3 regions of the Pseudomonas sp. G7(2022) genome follow, and region 3 is predicted to be linked to each of the others. Evidence: predicted binding sites of a transcription regulator. Region 3 holds the regulator's gene; each other region holds the start of a gene.
What was found. Region 3 encodes FliA, which starts transcription of late flagellar genes. Its sites were predicted from a motif close to CTAAAGTTTNNNNNNNNNNNGCCGNTAA; they were not measured.

Region 1: NE357_RS13430 (methyl-accepting chemotaxis protein) is a predicted target of FliA. The motif match lies at 2,355-2,382, and genes of this name have one in related genera.
Region 2: NE357_RS24580 (methyl-accepting chemotaxis protein) is a predicted target of FliA. The motif match lies at 2,873-2,900, and genes of this name have one in related genera.

The regions. Positions count from the first base shown of each region.
Region 1 covers NZ_CP109659.1:2,970,717-2,974,942, reverse strand. The annotation lists gene NE357_RS13445 (phenylacetate--CoA ligase family protein) at 1-577, shown strand, start outside; gene NE357_RS13440 (GNAT family N-acetyltransferase) at 577-1,494, shown strand; gene NE357_RS13435 (hypothetical protein) at 1,533-2,066, opposite strand; gene NE357_RS13430 (methyl-accepting chemotaxis protein) at 2,449-4,226, shown strand, end outside.
Region 2 covers NZ_CP109659.1:5,372,776-5,377,001, reverse strand. The annotation lists gene clpB (ATP-dependent chaperone ClpB) at 1-2,097, shown strand, start outside; tRNA gene NE357_RS24600 (tRNA-Asn) at 2,396-2,471, shown strand; tRNA gene NE357_RS24595 (tRNA-Pro) at 2,481-2,557, shown strand; tRNA gene NE357_RS24590 (tRNA-Lys) at 2,563-2,638, shown strand; tRNA gene NE357_RS24585 (tRNA-Pro) at 2,736-2,812, shown strand; gene NE357_RS24580 (methyl-accepting chemotaxis protein) at 2,971-4,226, shown strand, end outside.
Region 3 covers NZ_CP109659.1:1,768,095-1,772,320, forward strand. The annotation lists gene flhF (flagellar biosynthesis protein FlhF) at 1-624, shown strand, start outside; gene fleN (flagellar synthesis regulator FleN) at 738-1,568, shown strand; gene fliA (RNA polymerase sigma factor FliA) at 1,565-2,305, shown strand; gene NE357_RS07995 (chemotaxis response regulator CheY) at 2,473-2,844, shown strand; gene NE357_RS08000 (protein phosphatase CheZ) at 2,862-3,650, shown strand; gene NE357_RS08005 (chemotaxis protein CheA) at 3,686-4,226, shown strand, end outside.

The DNA of each region.
Region 1 (4,226 bases), 1.2 Mb from region 3:
TCGGGTCCCCGAACGCCACGCTGTGCTGGAAATTCTCGATGAGCAGACCGGCGAAGTGATCGAGGAATGCGACCGTGTCGGACGCCTGGTGATAACCAACCTGACGCGCCGGTTGATGCCTCTGATCCGCTACCCGGTCGGCGACCGGGCCTGCTGGCGAGAGCCGAGCGGGACATCCCGGCGCAAGTTCGCGCTGATGGGTCGTTGCGCCGACAGCCAGCGAATACGGGTGGGTATTCTGACCCTGCTGCCGCAGGCGATCGGCGAGACCGTGCGGCGGGTCACCGGGAGCGATGATTGGCAACTGGTGATCGAGCAGGATGAGGCGATGGATATCCTGCGCCTGCACTGGGCACCGAACGCCATGACTCCGGCAATGGCTGAAACCGACCTGACGCTGCACCGTGCATTGATCGAAGACTATCCGTTGATCGAGCAACTGAGCGCCGATCACTTGCTGGCGTTGCAGGTTCGCTGCTGCCCGGTTCAGGAACTGGTACGTCATCCACGCTCCGGCAAACGTCAGCGCGTGCTGGACCGGCGCGACTATAACGCCTCTGGCAAGGAGCGTTGCTGATGGAGTCGATTACCCTGCGAGGTTACCGCGCCAGTGACGCCGCCGCCGTGAGTCGTCTGTTCAGAAAGATCTATGGCGATCATTACGCCCAGCCGCATGTCTATCTGCCCCGCATGATCAGTCAGAACCATGCCGACGGCCACTGGCACTCGTTGGTGGCGGTGACGAAGGATCAGGTGGCGGGACATGCCACGTTGATTCTCGACCAGGGATCGTCCGTCGCCGAACTGGCGCTGAGCGTGGTCGATGAACAGTTCCGTGGTCGGAACATCGCTACGCGACTGAGCCGACATTTGCTGATCCATGCGCAGGCGCTCGGTTATCAGGGGGTCACGATCAAGCAGATGACCCATCACCCCTACACGCAGAAAATGGCCACCAGTCTTGGTTTTCACAACACCGGTCTCCTGCCCGATCATGCTCCGTCGCCCTTTGGCGCGGCCGGGACGGAATCGCTCGTTTTGGGTTACGCCCCCGTCGATGGCTATCGGCGCCCGCTGCCGGCGTTGACGTGGCCGCGGGAATGCCGTGAGTTCATGCAGCAGATGTGCGAGGTGTTCGGAACGCGGTTGAACGTTTCGCCCTGGATCGGCGCGCCGGCGCAGCTGAAACAACAATGGGGGCGTTATGACGGAGTCTTCAGTGAAGTCGACGACAGTTTGCTCAAGCAATTGCAGCAACTGCCCGCCCATTGGCTGATATCGATCAGGCTCAGGCTCGCACAGGGTTTCGACAATGCCTGGCGCCGGCTTTCGGCGATCGGGTTCGTGTTCACCGGAATGGCGCCCGATGGCCGGGGTGAGGGATGGCTGGCGCTGTTTCATCGCGGATTCCAACCCAGGCCCCTGACCCTGCATTGCCCACAGATGCAGCGCTTGCATGACGACATGCAGCACCGGCAACTGACCGCTCCATAAAATGAAAAGGCCCGCTCCGTTCCCGGGCGGGCCTTTTTTCATGCCTTGGCTTTGACACCTTGATCGGTTGGAGGCTTGCGTTCCCCACCCTGACCGTAAGTCTTCAAGTTCTGCAGCACATAGATGGCTTTCTTGTACTCGGGGATCAACGTATTCGCGTACTTGTTACCTTTGAGATTGTTGTTCTGGATGGTTTCCAGCTGCGTCGCGAAATACTCCAGCGCATTGAACTTGGCGTCCGGATCCTTCTGTACGCCGAAGCGATCAAACTTGTCGCCGGCGTTGAGCAACGTCATGGACGTGATCTCGGAAATCAGGCCCCGGCTGCGCAACATTGCACTCAGGCTGCCCAACTGCTTGGCTGAAACACTGGTGGGATCGAAACCCTTGATGTTCTTGTGCAGCCCCTGCTTGTCCATCTCCGCCGTATTGATCGCGGTGGGGTCGTTACCGACCAGCGCCAGCATCTGCTTGACCTTCAGGCTTTGAGAAACCGGTTTGCTTGAACTTGCGGTATCTCGAACCAGCAAACCCGCCTTGGGTTGCCAGGCGCCGGTATAACCAACGGTCATGAGCGTGCTCCTTGCGAAAAGAACATGAAAAATATCCTTGTGGAACGTCTTGAATTGCCCGGAGTATCGGCCGGCAAACGAATGCCACCAACCCATTTTTCACTTTTTTACAATTTATGTACATTTCCGATACAAATGAATGCAAGCCCCAGATTTACTGATCCGAAGCCCTTTTCCCGGCTTCAATAAAATCGACTTTTTACTCTAACAAACGGGCTGGTTAGTTTTAATGTGTCGAGCCTGTTACTGGCCGATCAACGTTCCGGGAATCTTTTAGTACGCCAGTACCTAAAGCTTCCTCGCGTCGCGACGATATGTAAGGGATACCCCTACTGTTTTGCTCCCATCCCCTAATAAGAACGTTGCTCAAGGACCGGTCTCCATGCCCGCATTCCGTACCATTCAGGCTCGCTATACGTTGTTTCTGGTTCTGTTCATCCTGTTGCTGTCGGTCCTGACCGTGGTGGGCATCAGCCAACTGGTCGCCCCCAAACTGCGCCATACCGAAGAGCAAGTCGTGCTCAACCGCATCGCCGAGGTCGCCCAGCAGATCCAGGGCGAACTGAACAAGGTTCAGTCGCAGCAACGCAGCATCACCCAGACCATTCCCCTGCTCGACAGCGCCGCCATCGATACCGTGCTGCCGGGGCTGGTGGATCAGTACGGCGAATTGAAGGTGTTCGGCGGTGGTATCTGGCCGTTGCCCGGTCAGCGTGAGGCGGGACGCAACAAGTTCAGTACCTTCTGGCACCGTGACAGCTCCGGCAAGCTCGCCGTGAACACCTTCTGGAACAGCGACGCGGCCCCCAACTACTACGACCAGAGCTGGTACAAGGGCGGCATGCAGACCCCGCGCGGGCAATGCGCCTGGGCCGCTGCCTATAAAGATGATGCGAGCGCCGAGCCGCGCACCAACTGCGCCATGGCCATCCAGAAAAACGGCAGCGCCTGGGGCGTATCGACCATCGATGTGACCCTGGGCTTCTTCAACGACCTGGTGGCGCGCAAGGAAAAAGACCTCAACGCCGAAATGCTGATCGTCGAGGCCGACGGCAAGATCATCAGCAACAGCTCGCGTATCAGCGGCCCGATCGTGTTGAAGAACATCAGCGAACTGGCCGCCGGTTCTACCTTCGCCAGCCAGGTCAAGGCTGGCCTGCAGAATCGCGATCAGGCGCAGCGTGTCGAATTCGACAACAACGGTGAAGCCAGCACCTTCTTCATGCGCCCGATCGAAGGCACACCGTGGTTCCTCGCCACTGCACTGCCGACCAAAATGCTCACCGCGCAACGTGACGACGTACTCAGCAGCCTCAGCCTGTTGCAGATTCCGCTGGTGATCCTGCTGGTGCTGCTGCAGGTCTACGCCATTCGCCAACTGGTTTCGCGCATGAAAGCGCTCAAGGCCAACATCGATTCGCTGTCCAGCGGCGATGCCGACCTGACCCGCCGCATCACCATCCGTGCCGAAGACGAACTCGGTGCCATTGGCCATTCGGTCAACACCTTCATCGCCTATCTGCAAAACATGATCGGCGAGGTCACCCAGGCTACCGGCGCCATGGCTTCGAGCCTCGACAACCTGCAGCGCACCTCGGCACACACCAGCCAGATCCTGCTGCGCCACGCCTCGGAAACCGACCAGACCGTTACCGCCATCAACGAGATGAGCTCCACTGCCGAAAGCGTCGCGCAAAACGCTGCCGAAACCGCGGCGTTTACCCAACGGGCCAACGAAAATGCCGACCGCTCTCGGGTCGTGGTGGGCGAAGCCACCAGCAGCGTCGTCGCGCTGATCGATGAAGTGGCCAGTGCGACGCACAAAGTCGAAAACATGCAGCAGGACGCCCAGCGCATTACCGAGATTCTGGGGGTGATCGGTGCGATCGCCGGGCAGACCAACCTGCTGGCGCTCAACGCCGCCATCGAGGCTGCCCGCGCCGGCGAACAGGGGCGCGGTTTCGCCGTGGTCGCCGATGAGGTACGTGCCCTCGCTGCCCGGACCCAGGCCAGTACCTCGGAAATCAACGAAATGCTGACCCGCCTGACCCAGGGCGTAAGTTCCTCGGTCAGCGCCATGGAAAACACCCAGGCCAGTTGCCAGTCCGCTGCCGACGCCACCGCCCGGGTCACCAGCGGGCTCGACGACATGGCCGGCTC
Region 2 (4,226 bases), 2.7 Mb from region 3:
TCGCGTCAGGCGCTGGATAAATACACCGTCGACCTGACCAAGCGCGCCGAAGAAGGCAAGCTTGACCCGGTGATCGGCCGTGACGACGAGATCCGTCGCACCATTCAGGTTCTGCAACGCCGGACCAAGAACAACCCCGTGCTGATCGGCGAGCCTGGCGTGGGTAAAACCGCGATTGCCGAAGGTCTGGCCCAGCGCATCATAAATGGTGAAGTGCCGGACGGCCTGCGCGGCAAGCGTCTGCTGTCTCTCGATATGGGCGCGCTGATCGCCGGTGCCAAGTATCGCGGCGAGTTTGAAGAGCGCCTGAAAGCGTTGCTCAACGAGCTGTCGAAGCAGGAAGGGCAGATCATTCTGTTCATCGACGAGCTGCACACCATGGTCGGCGCCGGCAAAGGCGAAGGCTCGATGGACGCCGGCAACATGCTCAAGCCGGCCCTGGCCCGTGGCGAACTGCATTGCGTCGGCGCGACCACGCTCAATGAGTACCGCCAATATATAGAGAAGGACGCAGCCCTCGAGCGGCGCTTCCAGAAAGTGCTGGTGGACGAGCCGAGCGAAGAAGACACCATCGCGATCCTGCGTGGCCTCAAGGAGCGTTACGAGGTTCACCACAAGGTGGCGATCACCGACGGCGCGATCATCGCGGCGGCCAAGCTCAGCCATCGTTACATCACCGATCGGCAGTTGCCGGACAAGGCGATTGACCTGATCGACGAGGCGGCCAGCCGCATCCGCATGGAGATCGACTCCAAACCGGAAGTGCTGGATCGGCTGGAGCGGCGCCTGATTCAGTTGAAGGTGGAATCCCAGGCACTGAAGAAAGAAAGCGACGACGCGGCGAAGAAACGTCTGGAGAAGCTCCAGGAAGAAATCGTCCGACACGAGCGTGAGTATTCGGATCTGGAAGAAATCTGGAACTCGGAAAAAGCCGAAGTGCAGGGTTCTGCACAGATTCAGCAGAAGATCGAACAGTCCCGTCAGGAACTGGAAGCCGCGCGCCGCAAAGGCGATCTGAACCGCATGGCCGAGTTGCAGTACGGGGTGATCCCGGATCTGGAACGCAGCCTGCAAATGGTCGACCAGCACGGCAAGAGCGAGAACCAGCTGCTGCGCAGCAAGGTGACCGAAGAGGAAATCGCCGAAGTCGTCTCGAAGTGGACCGGCATCCCCGTGTCGAAAATGCTCGAAGGCGAGCGCGACAAACTGATGAAGATGGAAAGCCTGTTGCACCAGCGTGTGATCGGCCAGGACGAAGCGGTGGTCGCAGTGGCCAACGCGGTGCGGCGGTCCCGTGCCGGGTTGTCAGACCCGAATCGTCCGAGCGGCTCGTTCATGTTCCTCGGCCCGACCGGTGTCGGTAAAACCGAGCTGTGCAAGGCGCTGGCCGAATTCCTCTTCGATACGGAAGAGGCGATGGTGCGGATCGACATGTCCGAGTTCATGGAGAAACATTCCGTGGCACGGTTGATCGGGGCGCCACCGGGCTACGTCGGCTACGAAGAGGGTGGTTATCTGACCGAAGCGGTACGGCGCAAGCCTTACTCGGTGATCCTGCTGGACGAAGTCGAGAAGGCGCACCCGGATGTATTCAACATCCTGCTGCAAGTGCTGGAGGATGGGCGCTTGACCGACAGCCACGGCCGCACGGTGGACTTCCGCAATACCGTGATCGTCATGACCTCCAACCTCGGTTCGATGCAGATCCAGGAACTGGTCGGTGATCGTGAAGCGCAACGGGCAGCGGTGATGGATGCGATTTCCACCCACTTCCGTCCGGAGTTCATCAACCGGGTCGACGAAGTGGTGATCTTCGAGCCATTGGCGCGGGATCAGATCGCGGGCATTACCGAGATCCAGCTGGGCCGTCTGCGCAGCCGTCTGGCCGAGCGCGAGCTGAAGCTGGAACTGAGCCCGGAAGCGATGGACAAGCTGATTGCCGTCGGTTACGACCCGGTCTATGGCGCACGGCCGCTGAAGCGGGCGATCCAGCGCTGGATCGAGAACCCGCTGGCGCAGTTGATCCTGTCGGGGCGTTTCATGCCGGGCGAGACCGCGACCGGTGTCGTGGAGAACGACGAGATCACGTTCAACTGACACCTGCCGGTGGTGAAGTAAGGAAGGCCTCGCAATGCGAGGCCTTTTTTTTCGCCAGGCTGTTGAACTCAAAGGAAAAGGCTTGTAAAGTGCGCCCCGCAGTCAGTCACCAACACGGTTTCAGCTCACTGAGCAGAAATCTGAAATAAGTTGCAAATCATTAACTTGAAAGCAATTTAGGGGGTTGACAGAGGTGTTCTAGGTTGTAGAATAGCGCGCCTCAGACACACGAACGCAGCGATGCGAAAACGGTGTCGAGAAGCTGCAAGTTTCACCGTAGTAAATTGAAATGTGTAGTTCCGTGATAGCTCAGTCGGTAGAGCAAATGACTGTTAATCATTGGGTCCCAGGTTCGAGTCCTGGTCACGGAGCCAATTTCAAACCGGGGTATAGCGCAGTCCGGTAGCGCGCCTGCTTTGGGAGCAGGATGTCAGGAGTTCGAATCCCCTTACCCCGACCATTTTTGGGTCGTTAGCTCAGTTGGTAGAGCAGTTGGCTTTTAACCAATTGGTCGTAGGTTCGAATCCCACACGACCCACCATTTTTGAAACCAGGTAACACTGGGATCGAATCTTAAGATCAGAGGCCAAAAGCGCTGATCGAAGAAGGCGATCTTTGAAAGGTCGCCTTTTTTTTACCGGGGTATAGCGCAGTCCGGTAGCGCGCCTGCTTTGGGAGCAGGATGTCAGGAGTTCGAATCCCCTTACCCCGACCATATTAAAAATCCTCGTATCGAAAGATACGGGGATTTTTTTTGCCCTTCGGAAATGTTTCATTCAAGTCGTCATACAACTTGCCGATAGCCCGCTAACGCAAGGAGGCTGCCATTGATCGCCCCTTGAATCCGGCCAATACAAGAAAAGGGCGTTCGTCATGTTGCTTCGTCAGTTGAATATTGCTCCCCGTGCCGCCCTGGGCTTTGCCCTGATCGCGGTGCTGGTGGCGTTGCTCGGGGTGTTTGCGCTGGGGCAGATGTCGAGCATCCGCGACAGCGAAGTGGCGGTGGAGACGCAGTGGCTGCCGAGCATTCGCGGCGGTGACGAGATTCGCGAGATCATGTTGCGCATTCGCACCATCTCCCTGCGCATGGCTCTGGATCAGGATCCGGCCAACATCGCCACGTACCGCAGCCAGATGGATACCCGCGACAAGGAGCTGAGCGAGAAAATCGCCGCTTACGACCGGCTGGTGACCACCCCGGAAGGTCAGCAGTTGTACGATCAGTTCAAGAAGACCTTTGCTGCCTACCGCTCCGGGATCGCCCAGTCGTTCACCCTTGCCGAGCAAGGCAAGCGTGACGAGCTGACCAAACTGCTGCTGGTCGACATGAAAACCGTGGTCGACGGCTCCGGCAAACAACTCAACGATCTGGCAGATCTGTTTACCCGCCAGGTCGCCGCCGAAAGTCAGAACTCTGCCGCCCACTACGAAACTTCGCGCACCATCGTGACCTTGTTCATCGCTTTGGCGGCGCTGGCCACCGTGGCCCTGGCCATGTTGCTGACCCGCAGCATCGTTCGCCCCCTGAGCGCCGCCGTCGACGCTGCTGAACACGTCGCCAGAGGCGATCTGACCCGCCCGATCGAAACCCACGGCAACGATGAAGTCAGCCGGTTGCTCAAGGCATTGGCGACCATGCAGCAGAACCTGCGCGAAACCCTGCAGGGCATCAGCGGATCGGCCACGCAACTGGCGACCGCTTCCGATGAACTGAGCGCGGTCACCCACGACAGCACGCAAGGGCTGCAACAACAGAACAACGAAATCGAACAAGCCGCCACCGCGGTCAACGAGATGACCACGGCGGTCGAGGAAGTCGCTCGCAATGCGGTGTCGACGTCCGACGCCACCCGCCAGTCCAGCGAGTCGGCGCAATTGGGTCAGGAACGGGTCAGCGAAACCGCCGGCGCCATCAACGCCTTGGCCAGCGAAGTCGAACACACCGGCGAGCTGGTGCAATCGCTGGCCAATCAGTCACAAGACATCGGCAAAGTGCTGGACGTGATCCGAGCGATCGCCGAGCAGACCAACCTGCTCGCGCTCAACGCCGCCATCGAAGCAGCACGGGCCGGGGAGAGCGGGCGCGGGTTTGCCGTGGTCGCCGATGAAGTCCGGGCGCTGGCTTATCG
Region 3 (4,226 bases):
ACCACTACTCTGGCCAAACTCGCTGCCCGCTACGTGCTCAAGTACGGCGCGCAGAACATCGCGCTGGTGAGCATGGACAGTTTCCGCATTGGTGCTCAGGAACAGTTGAAAACCCTGGGCCGGATCCTCAATGTGTCGGTGACCCACGTCGATCCGGGCCAGTCCCTGGTGCAGGCGCTGGATCCACTGCTGCGCAAGCGCGTGGTGCTGATCGATACCGCCGGCCTGCAGGCCAGCGATCCGGCCCTGCGCATGCAGCTGGAAAGCCTGGCCGGTCGTGGCATTCGGTCGAAAAATTATCTGGTGCTGGCAACCACCAGCCAGAAACAGGTTCTAACCGCCGCTTATCACAGTTACAAGCGTTGCGGGCTGGCCGGGTGCATCCTGACTAAACTGGATGAGACGGCCAGCCTTGGCGAAGTGCTGAGCCTGGCGATCAGTCATGAACTGCCGGTCGCCTACCTGACCGACGGCCCGCGGATTCCGGATGATCTGCATCTGCCGCGCCGTCATCAATTGGTCAGCCGCGCCGTCAGCGTGCAAATGCAGGAAGAACCCAGCGAAGAAGCCATGGCTGACATGTTCGCTGATATCTACCACAGTCCGACCAAGCAGGTTGGCTGAGGTAATGAACCGTTTTTGTACCTACATCGATGGTCTGCCATGCATTGTTCCGGTTGTGAACGCGCAGCCAGTAATGTGGCCTCCGTCTATGCAAGACAAGGTAAAGAAATAACATGGGCAGCATGCATCCCGTACAGGTGATCGCGGTGACCGGCGGCAAAGGTGGCGTCGGCAAGACTAACGTGTCAGTGAACTTGTCCCTGGCGCTGGCAGAGCTTGGCCGTCGGGTCATGCTGCTGGACGCCGACCTGGGGCTGGCGAACGTCGACGTTCTGCTGGGCCTCACCCCCAAACGTACCCTGGCCGATGTGATCGAGGGCCGCTGCGAGCTGCGCGACGTGCTGTTGCAAGGCCCCGGCGGGATCCGCATCGTGCCGGCCGCGTCCGGCACCCAGAGCATGGTTCACCTGAGCCCGGCCCAGCATGCCGGTCTGATTCAGGCGTTCAGCGACATCGGCGACAATCTCGACGTGCTGGTGATCGACACCGCTGCGGGTATTGGTGACTCGGTAGTCAGTTTTGTTCGCGCAGCCCAGGAAGTGTTGCTGGTGGTCTGCGACGAGCCGACCTCGATCACCGACGCCTACGCGCTGATCAAGCTGCTCAACCGCGATTACGGCATGAACCGCTTCCGCGTCCTGGCCAACATGGCCCAGAGCCCGCAGGAAGGTCGCAATCTGTTTGCCAAGTTGACCAAGGTCACGGATCGCTTCCTCGACGTCGCCTTACAATACGTCGGTGCGGTGCCTTACGACGAGAGCGTGCGCAAGGCGGTGCAGAAGCAGCGTGCGGTCTATGAAGCCTTCCCGCGTTCCAAGTGCGCACTGGCATTCAAGGCGATCGCGCAAAAGGTCGATACCTGGCCGCTGCCCGCCAACCCGCGCGGCCACCTCGAATTTTTCGTCGAGCGCCTCGTGCAGCAAACGGCAGGACCTGTGCTATGACCGCCAGCGGTATGAATCTTTACAAGAAGTCGGCGCGTGACGCGCAGTACGAGCTGATCGAGCGTTACGCGCCGCTGGTCAAACGCATTGCCTACCACTTGCTGGCGCGATTGCCGGCCAGTGTGCAGGTCGAGGACCTGATTCAGGCCGGGATGATCGGCCTGCTCGAAGTCTCGACCAAATACGACGCCAGCAAGGGCGCCAGTTTCGAAACGTACGCGGGCATCCGGATCCGTGGCGCGATGCTCGATGAAGTGCGCAAGGGGGACTGGGCACCGCGCTCGGTTCACCGCAACACCCGAATGGTCAGCGATGCGATTCGCTCGATTGAAGCTAAAACCGGACGTGACGCTAAAGATCACGAGGTTGCGGCCGAACTCCAATTGAGTCTCGACGATTACTACGGGATTTTGAATGACACCCTGGGCAGCCGACTGTTCAGTTTCGACGACCTGTTGCAGGACGGCGAACATGAAGGGCTGCACGAGGATGGCGCCAGTGCTCATCTTGAGCCGTCGCGTGACCTGGAAGACGAGCGCTTCCAGGCGGCGCTGGCGGACGCGATTGCCAATTTGCCGGAGCGTGAGCGACTGGTGTTGGCGCTGTACTACGACGAAGAACTGAACCTCAAGGAAATCGGTGAAGTCCTTGGCGTCAGTGAATCGCGGGTCAGCCAGTTACACAGCCAGTGCGCGGCCCGTTTGCGGGGGCGTTTGGGAGAGTGGCGAGCGCGCTGAAGGCAGTGTGGGGACACTGCGAACGAGGCTGGTGCGGTGGTGAACGGCACCGGTCTTGCTCTGTTGTGCTCCAGACAGTCGTCGAGTGCTTTGCCGGATTGATTGAAATGGCGCGTCCAGGTGCTGGGCGCGTTTAAGACTGCTTGGAGGTCGAATTGAACAAAGACATGAAAATCCTCATCGTTGATGACTTCTCAACGATGCGGCGGATCATCAAGAACCTGTTGCGTGACCTCGGGTTCACCAACACCGTTGAAGCCGACGATGGCACCACCGCCATTCCGGTGCTCAACAGCGGCAGCATCGACTTTCTGGTGACCGACTGGAACATGCCCGGCATGACCGGTATCGACCTGCTGCGTCACGTGCGCGCCGACGAAAAACTCAAGCACCTGCCAGTGCTGATGGTGACCGCTGAAGCCAAGCGCGAGCAGATCATCGAAGCGGCCCAGGCCGGCGTTAACGGCTACGTGGTCAAACCTTTCACGGCTCAGGCGCTGAAAGAAAAAATCGAGAAGATTTTCGAACGCATCGGCTGATGACGCGCGGGGGAGCTATGGAGCATAAAGAATCTTCACAGGGCGACTTTGAGTCGACCCTGAAAAAACACGCGGTCGAACTGGTCGAAAGCCTTGAAAAGGGCAGGTTCGGCGACGCTGTGCAACTGATCCATGAGCTCAATCAGACCCGTGACCGTGGCCTGTACCAGGAAGTGGGCAAGCTCACGCGTGAACTGCACAGTGCGATCGTCAACTTCCAGATCGATCCGCACATGCCGCAGGCCGAGGAAGTGTCGCAGATCACTGATGCGACCGAGCGTCTGGGCTATGTGGTCAAGCTGACCGAAGCCGCGGCCAACCGCACCATGGATCTGGTGGAAAGCGCGACCCCTGTGGTCAATGGTCTGGCTGACGAAGCCCAGGCGTTGAGTGCTGACTGGGGCCGCTTCATGCGTCGTGAGGTCGGGGCTGAAGAGTTCCGCGAACTGGCGCGCCGGGTCGACGGTTTTCTGTCACGCAGCAGCGCGGACAATCGCGCGGTGTCGAGCAACCTCAACGACATTCTGCTGGCCCAGGATTACCAGGACCTCACAGGTCAAGTGATCAAGCGCGTGACCCAGTTGGTCACCGAAGTCGAAAGCAACCTGCTCAAGCTCGTGCTCATGGCCAGCCAGGTGGACCGCTTTGCGGGCATCGAACATGACCGTGCGGCGATGCTTGCTGAAAAAGATCCACAAAAACATCTCTCGCAGGGTGAAGGTCCGCAGATTCATGCCGATAAACGAGAAGACGTTGTGTCCGGTCAGGACGATGTGGACGATTTGCTATCCAGCCTTGGATTTTGAGTTTAGGTTTTTAGACCTGTAGGAGCACCCCATTAATGAGCTTCGGCGCCGATGAAGAGATCCTTCAGGATTTCCTGGTTGAGGCCGGCGAGATTCTTGAGCAACTGTCCGAACAACTGGTCGAGCTGGAAAGCCGCCCGGATGACGCAGATCTGCTCAACGCAATTTTTCGCGGTTTCCACACTGTAAAAGGGGGCGCCGGCTTCCTTCAGCTCAACGAGCTGGTGGAGTGCTGTCACATCGCCGAAAACGTGTTCGACATCCTGCGCAAGGGTGAACGACGCGTCGATGCAGAACTGATGGACGTGGTGCTCGAAGCGTTGGACGCGGTGAACAGCATGTTCAGCGAAGTCCGCGATCGCAGTCCGATCACCGCCGCCACCCCGCAACTGCTGGCCGCCCTGGCGCGTCTGGCCGAGCCGCAATCGGCGGATGAAGCCCCGGCTTCGCCCGTTGCCGAGATGATCGAAGAACTGGTCGTTGAGAACGAGGCCGGGGACTCCAGCGACATCACCGATAACGAATTTGAACAGTTGCTGGACTCGCTGAACGCCGTCAAGGCCGAAGCCGAAGCTC